DNA from 2 places in the Mycetocola sp. TRD_SC_2 genome. Region 1 is predicted to be linked to the other one. Evidence: predicted binding sites of a transcription regulator. Region 1 holds the regulator's gene; the other holds the start of a gene.
What was found. The regulator HspR, encoded in region 1, represses chaperone genes until heat shock. The targets are predictions, from matches to a motif close to AAGTTGAGTCNNNNNGACTCAACTT.

Region 1 (5,746 bases):
CTCGACGCAGCGCAGGCCGACGGCCTCGACGGCGACGTGGACGCCGAGCGCGTTGCAGACGCCGAACCCGAGCACGAGCACCTCGTTGACCTCAAGCGCGTCAGCGCTGAGTACGCGAACTACCGTAAGCGCACCGAGGCGAACCGCGAGGTCGAGCGTGAGCGCTTGACCGGCGACGTCGTGAAGGTGCTCCTGCCGGTGCTCGATGACCTGGATCGCGCTGAGAAGCATGGCGACCTCGAGGACGACACCCCGTTCTCAGCGATCGCCGCGAAGCTCCGCACAAGCATTCAGAAGCTCGGTCTCGCTCCGTTCGGGGTGAAGGGCGAACCCTTCGATCACAACCTCCACGAGGCGATCTTCCAGCAGCCGACGCCTGGCGTCGAAACCGAAACCATCCTCGACGTTGTCGAGACCGGTTACACCATCGGTTCGACACTCCTGCGTGCGGCGAAGGTTGTCGTCGCCGTTCCCGCTGAGTAGGCGCGATGGCAAGTCAGGACTGGTTCGACAAGGACTTCTACAAGGTTCTCGGCGTGACGAAGGATGTCACTGCCGCTGACCTGAAGAAGACCTACCGCAAGCTTGCCCGCAAGTATCACCCGGACTCCAACGCCGGCGACGTGCAGGCCGAAGCGAAGTTCAAGGAGCTGAGCGAGGCTTACTCGGTGCTCAGCGACCCCGAGCAGCGCAAGGAGTACGATGCTGTCCGGGCAATGGGCTCCGGCGCTCGGTTCACCGCCCCTGGTGGCGGAGGAGCGAACGGCGGCTTCGACGACGTCTTCGGCGGGATGTTCGGAGGCGGCGCACGCGGGACGAGTTCCAGTTACCAGCAGGCCGACTTCGAGGACATCCTCGGCGGAGTCTTCGGCCGGGGTGGCTTCGGCCAGCCGAGCGGCGGGTACCGTGGCTTCGGTGGGCCGACCCCGGGCCGCGACGTCACGGCATCCACCACGATCGATTTCCTCACGGCGACCAAGGGCGATCAGATCACCCTGCAGACCGCTGAGGGGCGAACGATCAAGGTCAACATCCCGGCGGGCATTTCTGACGGTCAGAAGATCAAACTGCGTGGCAAGGGTTATCCGTCCCCAGACGGCGGCCCCGCCGGCGATCTCGTGCTGACCGTCTCGGTGCGCAAGCACCCGGTATTCGAGCGTGACGGGTTGAACCTCCGGGTCAACGTTCCTGTGACGTTCGTCGAGGCGACGCTCGGTGCGACCATCGAAGTACCGACCCTCGGTGGCGAACCGGTGCGGCTGCGTGTCGCGCCGGGTACTCCATCCGGGCGCGTGCTCCGGGTGAAGGGACGCGGCGTCGCGACATCGAAGGGCACGGGCGATTTGCTCGCCGTCGTCCAGGTCGCTGTGCCGTCGCACCTCAGTGCAGAAGCTCGAGCGGCACTCGAGAAGTTCCACGAACTCGAACCGCACGAAAACCCGCGTGACGACCTGATCCTCCGGGCAAGGGGATAGCAATCATGGACGAGAATTCGCCGATCTTCGCGATCGCGATGGCGGCCGAGCTGGCCGGAATGCACCCGCAGACCCTGCGGCAGTACGACCGGCTCGGCCTCGTCTCTCCCACCCGGACCGCAGGCAAGTCCCGTCGGTATTCGATGAGGGATGTCGTCCAGTTGCGCGAGGTCGCCCGGCTCAGCGCCGAAGGCGTGAGCCTCGAGGGCATCGCTCGCATTCTGGCGCTCGAGAACGAGGTCGTCGCGCTGCGTGGTCGGGTTCGCGATCTCGAACACGCCCTGGCCGAGGAATTCGTCAAGTCGCCCGGCCGTCGCGTCTTTGCTGCAGGTGCGCAGGGCGACGTGATCCCGCTCAAGAGCGGTACCCGCGCCCAGCGGCGCACCGAGGTCGTCGTCTGGCGGCCGTTCCAGCGCTGACCCGCTCGACCGGTACTCCCGTGCCATCCCGAACGGTACCCAGGGTGGGTTACGCCCGTTCGTGCCTCTCGTTAAGCTGACCGCATGAGCGAACACGAATCGAAAGACCGCGACGACGCCGCACCGTCGACGCCCAACAGCGGGGCAGAATCCACACCGGCGCAGGCCGGTGGCCAGCCCGCCGGTCCGCCGCCGGGTTCACCTCTCGCGCCGCCCCCAGGTTCTCCGCCGCCGCCCCCGCACTCCCCTGCGGCGCCGGCACCGGGCCCGATCCAGCAGCCCGGCTATCCGCAGCAGCAGGGTTACTCACAGCAGCAGGGCTACCCGCAGCAGCCGGGATGGCAGCAGGGATATCAGCAGCCTGGTTATCCGCAGCAGGGGCAGCGCCAGGGCTATCCGCCCCAGCCCGGATACCCGGCGCAGACCGCGTATCCGCAGGCTCAGCCGCCGTACCTCGCGAGCGTTCCCGGCGGTCCCCCCGTACCGCCCCGGCCGCCGCTGGGTTCACGGCAGAGGGGCGGCGCCATGCTCGCCGGGGCTGTGTCGTTCACCCTCATGAGCATCGGCTTCACACTCGCCGTCATTCCACTCATCATTGCGGCATTCGGTGCGTTCTTCGGCACGCTGTTCTCCTATATCGCGAGGAACAACCCCGACGACTTCTCGATGAACGGTGACGTCGGTCAGGACGTGACCGACCAGTTCATTGCGGACGCGTGGTCGATGGCCCTTCCATGGCTGATCGGCTCGTTCATCCTCGGCGTGATCCTCTGGATCCTCGGTTACCTTTCCAGCGTCTGGATCCTTCGCAGCCGCCGGGTGAACCGTCCGGTCGCTGTCACGTGGAGCGGTCTCGGTATTGCTGTCGCCGCGAGCTGGCTGGTCAGCGCACTGAGTGCGCCGTTCTCGGGACTCTTCGGCATGTTCCCGTCCGGCTTCGACACCGACGAGGACTTCGGCGCACCCGACGGCATCCCGGGGCTGGAAAGCTTCGACTTCACGCCGCTGATCGGCCTCGGTGTGCTGTTCCTCCTCCTGGGCCTTCTGTTCAACGCCGCCATCGGCCTGCTGAGCTGGTGGTGGATGGCGCACGCGTTCCGTGAACGGCCCGTCACCACAGAACCGACGACTGCTCCGACGGCGACCACCTGAACCGTCAGCGCAGCACCGTTACCCTGAACAGGTGACTGACTTCGCATTCGACCGGCTCCGACGCTGGCCCGATGTCGAAAGCCCCAACCTGTTTGCCGCCGACGCCACCGATCGGCTGCTCCTCGAGACCGCCGGTTCGGACATCGCAGCGGCGGTCCCGGGCGAAATCACCGTCATCGGGGACCGGTACGGGGCGCTGACGCTCGGAGCGGCGCATGCAGGGGCCACCGGCATCCGCACTCACCAGGACGAGTTGTCCGGCGAACGGGCCCTCGCCAACAACGCCGAGATGCTCTCGCTCAGCGACAGCTTCTCGACCACGCCGCTCGAGGCATCCGTTGTCGCCGGTGCACGCGTTGTGCTTCTGCAGTTGCCGCGATCACTGGATGCTCTCGCCGAGATCACCGAACTGATCGCCCGGCATGCGGCGGCGGATGTCACGGTGTACGCGGGTGGGCGGGTCAAGCACATGACCCGCGCCATGAACGATGTGCTCGGCAGACATTTCGAGTCGGTGACGGCGCAGCTCGCGCAGCAGAAATCGCGTGTGCTCGTCGCACGCGAACCATCGCCACCGACCGGGGACCCGACCTGGCCCGCCCGCGAACTTCACCCGGACCTCGACCTCGTGGTGTGCGCCCATGGTGCCGCGTTCGCCGGAACGAAGGTCGATATCGGCACACGGTTCCTGCTCGGCTTCCTCGACCAGCTCCCGGCAGCCGAGCACGCCATCGACCTCGGTTGCGGAACCGGAGTGATCGCGACGGCGCTCGCCCGCGCCCGGCCCGACCTGCATGTGACCGCTACCGACCAGTCTGCGGCCGCCGTGGCATCCGCTCGCGAGACCGCGCAGGCCAACGGGGTCGCGAACCGGATCATCGTGGTGCGGGACGACGGGCTTTCGGGGTGGGCGGAAGGCTCAGCAGAACTCATCCTGCTGAACCCGCCGTTCCACGTGGGCGCCACGGTGTACGCGGGCATCGCCGAAAAGCTGTTCGCCGACGCGGCACGCGTGTTGAAGCCGGGCGGCGAGCTGTGGACGGTGTGGAATTCACACCTGGGCTACCGATCGGTCCTCGAGCGACTCGTCGGACCGACTCGTCAGCTGGGCCGCAACAGCAAGTTCACGGTGACCGTGTCGACGAGGCGCTGATCGTCAGGAGCCGGAGGGCCGCTGGGCCTGGGCGATGTCGATCTCGAGTTCTTCGCGGTCGCGACGCGGGCCGTACGCCGGCGTGCCGACCTGGATGCGCCAGGTCTCACTCAGCGGACCGATGTCGAGCACGTCGAAACCGACCGTATCGATGAACTCCGCGACGACGGCCTTCGCTTCGTCGTCGTCGCTCGCGACGATGAGGGCGCGACGCTCGGCGGTTCCCGCTGACTGAGCTTCGTCGGTGATGGCATCGGACTGGATGTGGTTGAACGCCTTCACCAGTCGCGCGCCGGAGAAGTGTGCCTGGACCAGCTCGGAGACGGTCGTCTCCTCGGCGTCGAGTGCGTCGATGTTGCCGTCGCGCTGCGGGTAGTAGTTGCTCGTGTCCAGAACGATCTTGCCGTCGAGCAGATCGGCCGGGATGCTGTCGACCGCTTTGAGCGGGATCGCAACGGCAACGAGGTCCGCACGTGCGGCATCCGCTGTTGTCCCCGCCGTCGCTTTCTCACCGAGCTCGAGAACGAGTTCGGTGAGCGACTCAGGGCCGCGAGAGTTCGAGACGACGACGTCATAGCCGTGAGCGACGGCGGCGCGTGCGAGCTGGGAGCCGATGTTGCCGGCTCCGATAAGTCCAAGAGTTGTCATAGGGTCTCCAAGTCATCGGGGCCCGGGGATGTTCCCGTGCGGGATGGAAATCAGGCCAGGTCGCGCAGCCTGGGTGCGATGTCTCGAGAGAAGAGATCGAGGAATCGCTTCTGGTCGTGACCGGGTCCATGGAAGACGAGGTGATTGAGACCCGCGTCGATGTACGGCTTGATCAATGAGACGGCTTCATCGGGGTCGCTCGTGACGATCCAGCGCTTCGCAACCTGTTCGATCGGAAGCGCGTCAGCGGCCGCTTCCATCTCGATCGGGTCGTCGATGGAATGCTTCTGCTCCGGAGTCAGTGACAAGGGTGCCCAGAAGCGGGTGTTCTCCAGGGCGACGTCGGGGTCGGTGTCGTACGAGATCTTGATCTCGATCATCTTGTCGATGGCGGCGACGTCACGGCCAGCCTTTCCGGCGCCCTCCGCGACAGCGGGGAGAAGCTTCTCGGTATAGAGCTCCATGCCCTTTCCCGACGTGCAGATGAAACCGTCACCAGCGCGACCGGCGTAGCGGGCGACGACCGGTCCGCCCGCGGCGACGTAGACGGGGATGCCGCCATCGGGCACGTCGTAGATCGATGCTCCCTTGGTGGAGTAGTACTCGCCGTCGAAGTCGACCCGGTCGCCGACCCACAACTGGCGCATGAGGTCGACGGATTCGCGGAGGCGGGCGAACCGCTCCTTGAATTCCGGCCACTCTCCTTTGTAGCCGGTCGCGATCTCGTTGAGTGCTTCTCCGGTACCGACACCGAGGAACACACGGTCCGGGTAGAGGCAACCCATGGTGGCGAAAGCCTGGGCGACGACCGCCGGGTTGTACCGAAACGTCGGCGTCATCACGGAGGTTCCGATCTGGATGCGCTCGGTCCGTTCACCGACGGCGGTCATCCAGGCGAG
Region 2 (5,746 bases), 130 kb from region 1:
GCCTCGTGGGTTCCTCCGAGCAAAACCTCCGAACCGCCCTCGCCACCGCCGAAGCGGTCGCGCCGTGCATCCTGTGGGTCGACGAGATCGAGAAGGGTTTCTCGAACACGACGGGCACGGGCGACTCGGGGACCACCGCTCGCGTCTTCGGATACTTTCTCACCTGGATGCAGGAGAAGAAGCATCCGGTGTTCGTCGTCGCAACCGCAAACAACATCGACTCGCTGCCGCCGGAGTTCATGCGCAAGGGCCGATTCGACGAGATCTTCTTCGTCGACCTTCCGACCGCCGTCGAGCGCCGGGCGATCTGGTCGATCCAGCTCGCCTCGAACGCGACGACCGGCAACGGGCTCGCCGGCATCGACGCGGACGGTGTCGAGAAACTCGTCGACGCGAGCGAGAACTATTCCGGTGCCGAAATTGAGCAGGCCGTCATCGTTGCCCTGTACGAAGCCTTCGCCGAACGCCGCCCGGCCAGCCTCGACGACCTCGTCGAGGCGATCACCAACATGATTCCGCTTGCAGTGACGCAAGCGGAGGAGGTGCAGGCGATCCGCGAGTGGGCTGAGGTCCGCGCGGTTCGGGCTACCGGACGCGAAGACATCGACGCCGACGAGGACGCCGTGGACCTGGCCGGAGCGATCGGGTCCACGGGGCCCGCCCTCTCCAGTCACCGCGGCGGGCGCACGGTCGACTTCTAGCCGCCACGCGGCATCCGCTTCTCCCCGAACAGACGAAACCAGAAGGACAGGTCATGGCAGATAAGCAGCTCATCGTTCAGGTGCGGCCGGACGGCACCGTGCACGCTGAAACCATCGGGATGTACGGCAGCGAATGCCTCGATTACATCTCGGTGCTCGAGGACCTGCTCGAGGCGAGGACGACCGACTCGTCATTCACCGATGCCTATTCGCAAACGGCCGTCGAAGCGGAGATCGCGACGCGCAACTGGGACGACGTGCGATGACGCTGCTCTCCCCACCGAGCCTGCTCGGCACCGTGCAACCGGTGGAACGGCCCGGGAACGAGCTGCGCTGGTCGCGGTTCCTGCCGGCCACCGCCGCCGAAGGGCCCGGGCTGCGCTCGGCGCTCTGGGTGCAGGGGTGCAGTGTGCGCTGCCCCGGTTGCTTCAACCCACACCTTTGGGCGTCGATCGGCGGGCTCGTGGACGACACTGCTGTGCTGGCTGCGCGATTCGTGACGGATGCCGTCGGCGCCGGCGTCGAGGGAATCACCCTTCTCGGCGGCGAACCCTTCGATCAGGCGGCCGCGCTCGCCACGACTTCCGAGGCGTTCCGTGACGCCGGGCTCACCGTGATGACGTTCACCGGTTACCCGCTCGAACTGCTCACCGAGTGGTCAGCGGACCGCCCCGACATCGCCCGGCTCCTTGCCGCGACGGACCTGCTCATCGACGGGCCGTACCTCCGCGACCGACCGGACCCGGTGCGGCCGTGGCTGGGATCGACAAACCAGGGCATTCGAGCGCTCACCCCGGCGTACGTCGACGAGGTCGCCCGGATCGAGAATGGCGGCGGACTCGACCGGCTCGAAATCCGCATCCGCCCCGATGGGCAGGTCGACGTCAACGGCTGGGCCGATGACGCCGCCCTCGAAAACCTGTTGAACGACCTCGGTCCCCGACAGGACCGGCCCCTTCCGAAAGCGAGACGCGCATGAGCGTAACCCTGGTCCTCCTCCCCATCGCCCTCGCGGCAGCCGCCGCGGCCGGCGGCGTCGGCGTTCTCGGCGCGGCGACGATGGCGAAAGCCGACACGACCGACTCCTCCGGCCCTGCGCCCGCGATCCGTGTGCGAACCCGGATGAAGGACAGCGCTCTTCTTGCCGATGCCCTCACCAACCTGGGTGCGACGGGCATCGATGTATCCAAGAGCCGCGTGACGGCGGAGGTCGACGGGGTGTCGCTGACCATGACGCTCACCGATGGTGACATCTGGGAAGCGCATGTTGAGAGCAACGACGGCCACACCGTGACCGAGGCGTCTGCTGCCGAACTGCTGCAGCGGCTCGATGGCGAATACGCCGCGATGGTGCAGCAGGCCGTGGCCGAGAAGATCCGGTCCCGCGCCGAGAGCTCCGGCTTTGACCTTGTCTCCGAGACCCGTGAAGCCGACGACACCGTGACCATGGTGCTCAACGTGCGCGCGGAGGCCTAGGCAACCCGATGTCAAACGCGCAACGCCGAAACGGGAGAGTTCCGACGAACGCGCCCTCCACCCGGTGGTTGATCGGCGCAAGCTCCTGGCTTCTGCTCATCCTGATCCCGAGCGGAGCGCTCGCGTGGCTGGGCTTCTTCATCATCGCGGGGATCAGCAGGCGCGCACAGTGGTGGGTCGCCGGCGTTGGCTACGGTGTCGCCGCGATCGTCGTTGCGGCGATGGAAAACGACATCCTGCAGGGCACGCTCTCGCTCATCATTCTCGTTCACGCGCTCATCGCGAACCCGGCCTGGCTCACACTTCTCTGGGCGCGACGGGAGAACGGGCTGACTCTCGCCGGAACGCGAGCCGACGGAAAGAACCGGCGAATCGTGCACACCGGGCCCCGGCAGCGCGCAGCGGACCTGCCGGAGGAAGCAGAAGAGCTTCTCGGCGCGAATGGCACCCAGGGTGCCGACTATCTCGCCGCGGCGACTCCGGAGCGAGCGCCGAGGCGGTCGCGGGGCAGGCGAGCGGCCCGACGGGCGGCTACGGCGTCTGGTGCGCCATCCGCTGCCCCAGCGGTCACAACGGAACGGCCGGCAGCATCCGACTCGCCTCCCGAACGTGTCGACGTGAATACCGCCAGCCAGCGTGAGCTGGCGCGGCTCAGCGGGATGGACCGCAGGAAAGCCAAGGCGCTCATCACCGAGCGAACCAAACGTGGTGGGTTCGCGTCGCTCGAGGATTACGGCACCGCAGCGGGGCTGCAACCACACGAGATCGTGCGCCTGGGCGATGAAGCGTTCTGCTCGCCCCGGCCACGTGCCGCGCGGAGTTTCGGACGCCGGCTGGATCTGTAGCTCCCTCGGCACCGATCTCGACACGCTCGCTGGCGCTCGCTACTCGATCAACGACACCCGCTGATCGAGTAGTGCCGGAGCGCAGCGACGCCGCGCATCGAGACCCCCCGGGACGACCCGGCGAATGAGACCTGAGCCACTCACACTCAACTTTTTGAAACTCGTGGGAATACCGGCTAATGTGCTGCCGTTGAGTTGAGTCGAAGGCACTCAAGTTCCAGGAGGATTCATGCCCACATTCTTCGGTCCGACCGGTTCAGGAAGCGAATCGTTCGACGAATTCCTCGCTCGCTACCTGCAGGGGCAGCGCGCTGCGCAGTCCGGGAGGACGATCGACATCACCCGGCTGCTGAGCCGCCGCACCCAGGAGGTGCTCGCTCACGCTGCACGGTTCGCCATTGAACACGGTCACTCCGAAGTCGACGCTCTCCACGTATTGCGGGTTCTCGTCGAGAAGGAGCCCGTCGCCGATGCGCTCCGCTCGCTCGGCACCGACCCGAACGAGCTCGCCGACGCCGTTGAGCAACGGCTGCCCGAGAAGGCAGACCGTGAGGTGCAATCGGCGTCGATCACTTCGTCAACCCAGCGCGCCCTGATGGAGGCGTACCAGGTCGCCCGTGCGTTCGGATCGACGTACATCGACCCCGAGCACCTCTTCTTTGCGTTCGTCGTCAACCAGGAGATGCCCGCCGGTCAGTTGCTCGCGAGCTTCGGTGTGACGCCGCAGGCGTTGCAGGCTGGATACGAATCCGCACGCGCCGCCCAGGCGACCGGTTCCGAAGCGGGCCAGCCCACGGCATCCGACACCCCCATGCTCGATCAGTTCGGCACCGACCTCACCGCTCGCGCCCGTGACGGCAAGCTCGACCCGGTGATCGGTCGCGCAGACGAGATCGCGCAGACGATCGAAATCCTGTCGCGCCGCACGAAGAACAACCCCGTGCTCATCGGTGAAGCTGGCGTCGGAAAGACCGCCGTCGTCGAGGGCCTCGCGCGGGCGATCGTCGACGGTGAGGTTCCGCACCTGCTGCGCGACAAGCGCGTCGTCTCGCTCGACCTCGCGTCGATGGTCGGCGGCACCCGCTACCGCGGTGACTTCGAGGAGCGGCTGACCAAGCTCCTCGACGAGATCTCGGCGAACCAGGGCGAGCTCATCGTGTTCCTCGATGAACTCCACACTGTCGTCGGCGCTGGCGGCGGAGGCGAGAGCGGCGGCATGGACGCCGGCAACATGCTCAAGCCACGCCTCGCCCGCGGCGAACTGCACGTGGTCGGGGCAACGACCCTCCGTGAATACCGCCGGATCGAGAAAGATGCCGCGCTCGAGCGCCGGTTCCAGCCCGTGACCGTCGGAGAGCCGAGCGTCGATGACGCCGAGGCCATCCTACGCGGACTCCGCCCCCGGTACGAAGAGTTCCACGACGTCGAGTACACCGACGAGGCACTTCGCGCAGCCGTCGACCTGTCGGCGCGTTACGTGACCGACCGGTTCCTGCCCGACAAGGCGATCGACCTGCTCGACCAGGCCGGTGCGCGGCTGCGCCTGCGTTCCGTCGCGAAGATCGACACCACAGCGATCCGCGAGCACGTCGCCTCCCTCGAGACGGCGAAGGACGCAGCCGTCGCGGCTGAACACTACGAGGAGGCGTCGAGGCTCCGGGACGAGATCGAGGCGCTGAGCCTGCAAATCGAGGCCGCTGAGTCGACGGATGCCGCGGCATCCGCTTCGGTTCCCGGCATCGTCGATGAGGCTCAGATCGCCGAGATCATCTCGCGCGCGACCGGCATCCCGGCGACGCGGCTCACGCAGGACGACCGTTCGCGGCTCGGGTTGCTCGAGTCGGAGCTGCACGAGCGTGTGATCGGGCAACACGACGCGGTCACCTCGATCGCGAAGGCCGTTCGGCGCAACCGGACGGGCATGAGCGACCCGAACCGTCCCGTCGGCAGCTTCCTGTTCCTCGGCCCGACCGGCGTCGGCAAGACCGAACTCGCGAAGGCGCTCGCGTCATCACTGTTCGGAGACGACAGCGCGATGCTGCGGTTCGACATGAGCGAGTTCGGTGAGCGACACACGGTGTCGCGGCTGGTCGGTGCCCCTCCCGGGTACGTCGGCTACGACGAGGCCGGCCAACTGACCGAGCGCGTGCGTCGCAACCCGTACTCGGTGGTGCTGCTCGACGAGATCGAGAAGGCGCACCCGGATGTGTTCAACCTGCTGCTGCAGGTGCTCGACGACGGCCGGCTCACCGATGGGCAGGGTCGAACGGTGGACTTCCGGAACACGGTCATCATCATGACGTCGAACATCGGCTCGGAGTTCCTCGCGAGCCGCAGCGGAGCCCTCGGCTTCGTCGCCCCGTCTGCTGGCGGCAGCGGCTTCGGGTCGGAGAAGGCGCTGCGCGACCGCGTGATGGGCAAGCTGCGTGAGGCGATGCGGCCCGAGTTCCTCAACCGGATCGACGAGGTCGTGCTGTTCTCCAAGCTCGAGCAGTCCGAGCTGCACGACATCGTTCGGTTGTTGCTCGAGCGTACGGCGTCACGGCTCACCGTCCAGGGTGTCGACTTCACCGTGTCGGACGAGGCCGTCGACTGGATCGCGACCCGCGGCTACGAGCCCGAGTACGGTGCCCGTCCGCTGCGCCGGGTGATCCAGCGCGAGATCGACGACCGGATCGCCGGGCTCATGGTCGACCGCGAACTCGCCGCCGGGTCGTCGATCGA

Region 2: a site for HspR is predicted at 3,215-3,239, ahead of ACWA1Q_RS13735 (ATP-dependent Clp protease ATP-binding subunit). Genes of this name have one in related genera too.

Annotation. Positions count from the first base shown of each region.
Region 1 is NZ_CM143954.1:2,738,259-2,744,004, reverse strand. Features, by position in the region: gene ACWA1Q_RS13120 (nucleotide exchange factor GrpE) at 1-483, shown strand, start outside; gene ACWA1Q_RS13115 (DnaJ C-terminal domain-containing protein) at 489-1,475, shown strand; gene ACWA1Q_RS13110 (heat shock protein transcriptional repressor HspR) at 1,481-1,894, shown strand; gene ACWA1Q_RS13105 (DUF2062 domain-containing protein) at 1,979-3,046, shown strand; gene ACWA1Q_RS13100 (class I SAM-dependent methyltransferase) at 3,078-4,199, shown strand; gene ACWA1Q_RS13095 (NADPH-dependent F420 reductase) at 4,203-4,847, opposite strand; gene fgd (glucose-6-phosphate dehydrogenase (coenzyme-F420)) at 4,898-5,746, opposite strand, start outside.
Region 2 is NZ_CM143954.1:2,866,752-2,872,497, reverse strand. Features, by position in the region: gene ACWA1Q_RS13760 (AAA family ATPase) at 1-701, shown strand, start outside; gene ACWA1Q_RS13755 (DUF2997 domain-containing protein) at 755-967, shown strand; gene ACWA1Q_RS13750 (4Fe-4S single cluster domain-containing protein) at 964-1,680, shown strand; gene ACWA1Q_RS13745 (hypothetical protein) at 1,677-2,177, shown strand; gene ACWA1Q_RS13740 (ComEA family DNA-binding protein) at 2,186-3,022, shown strand; gene ACWA1Q_RS13735 (ATP-dependent Clp protease ATP-binding subunit) at 3,252-5,746, shown strand, end outside.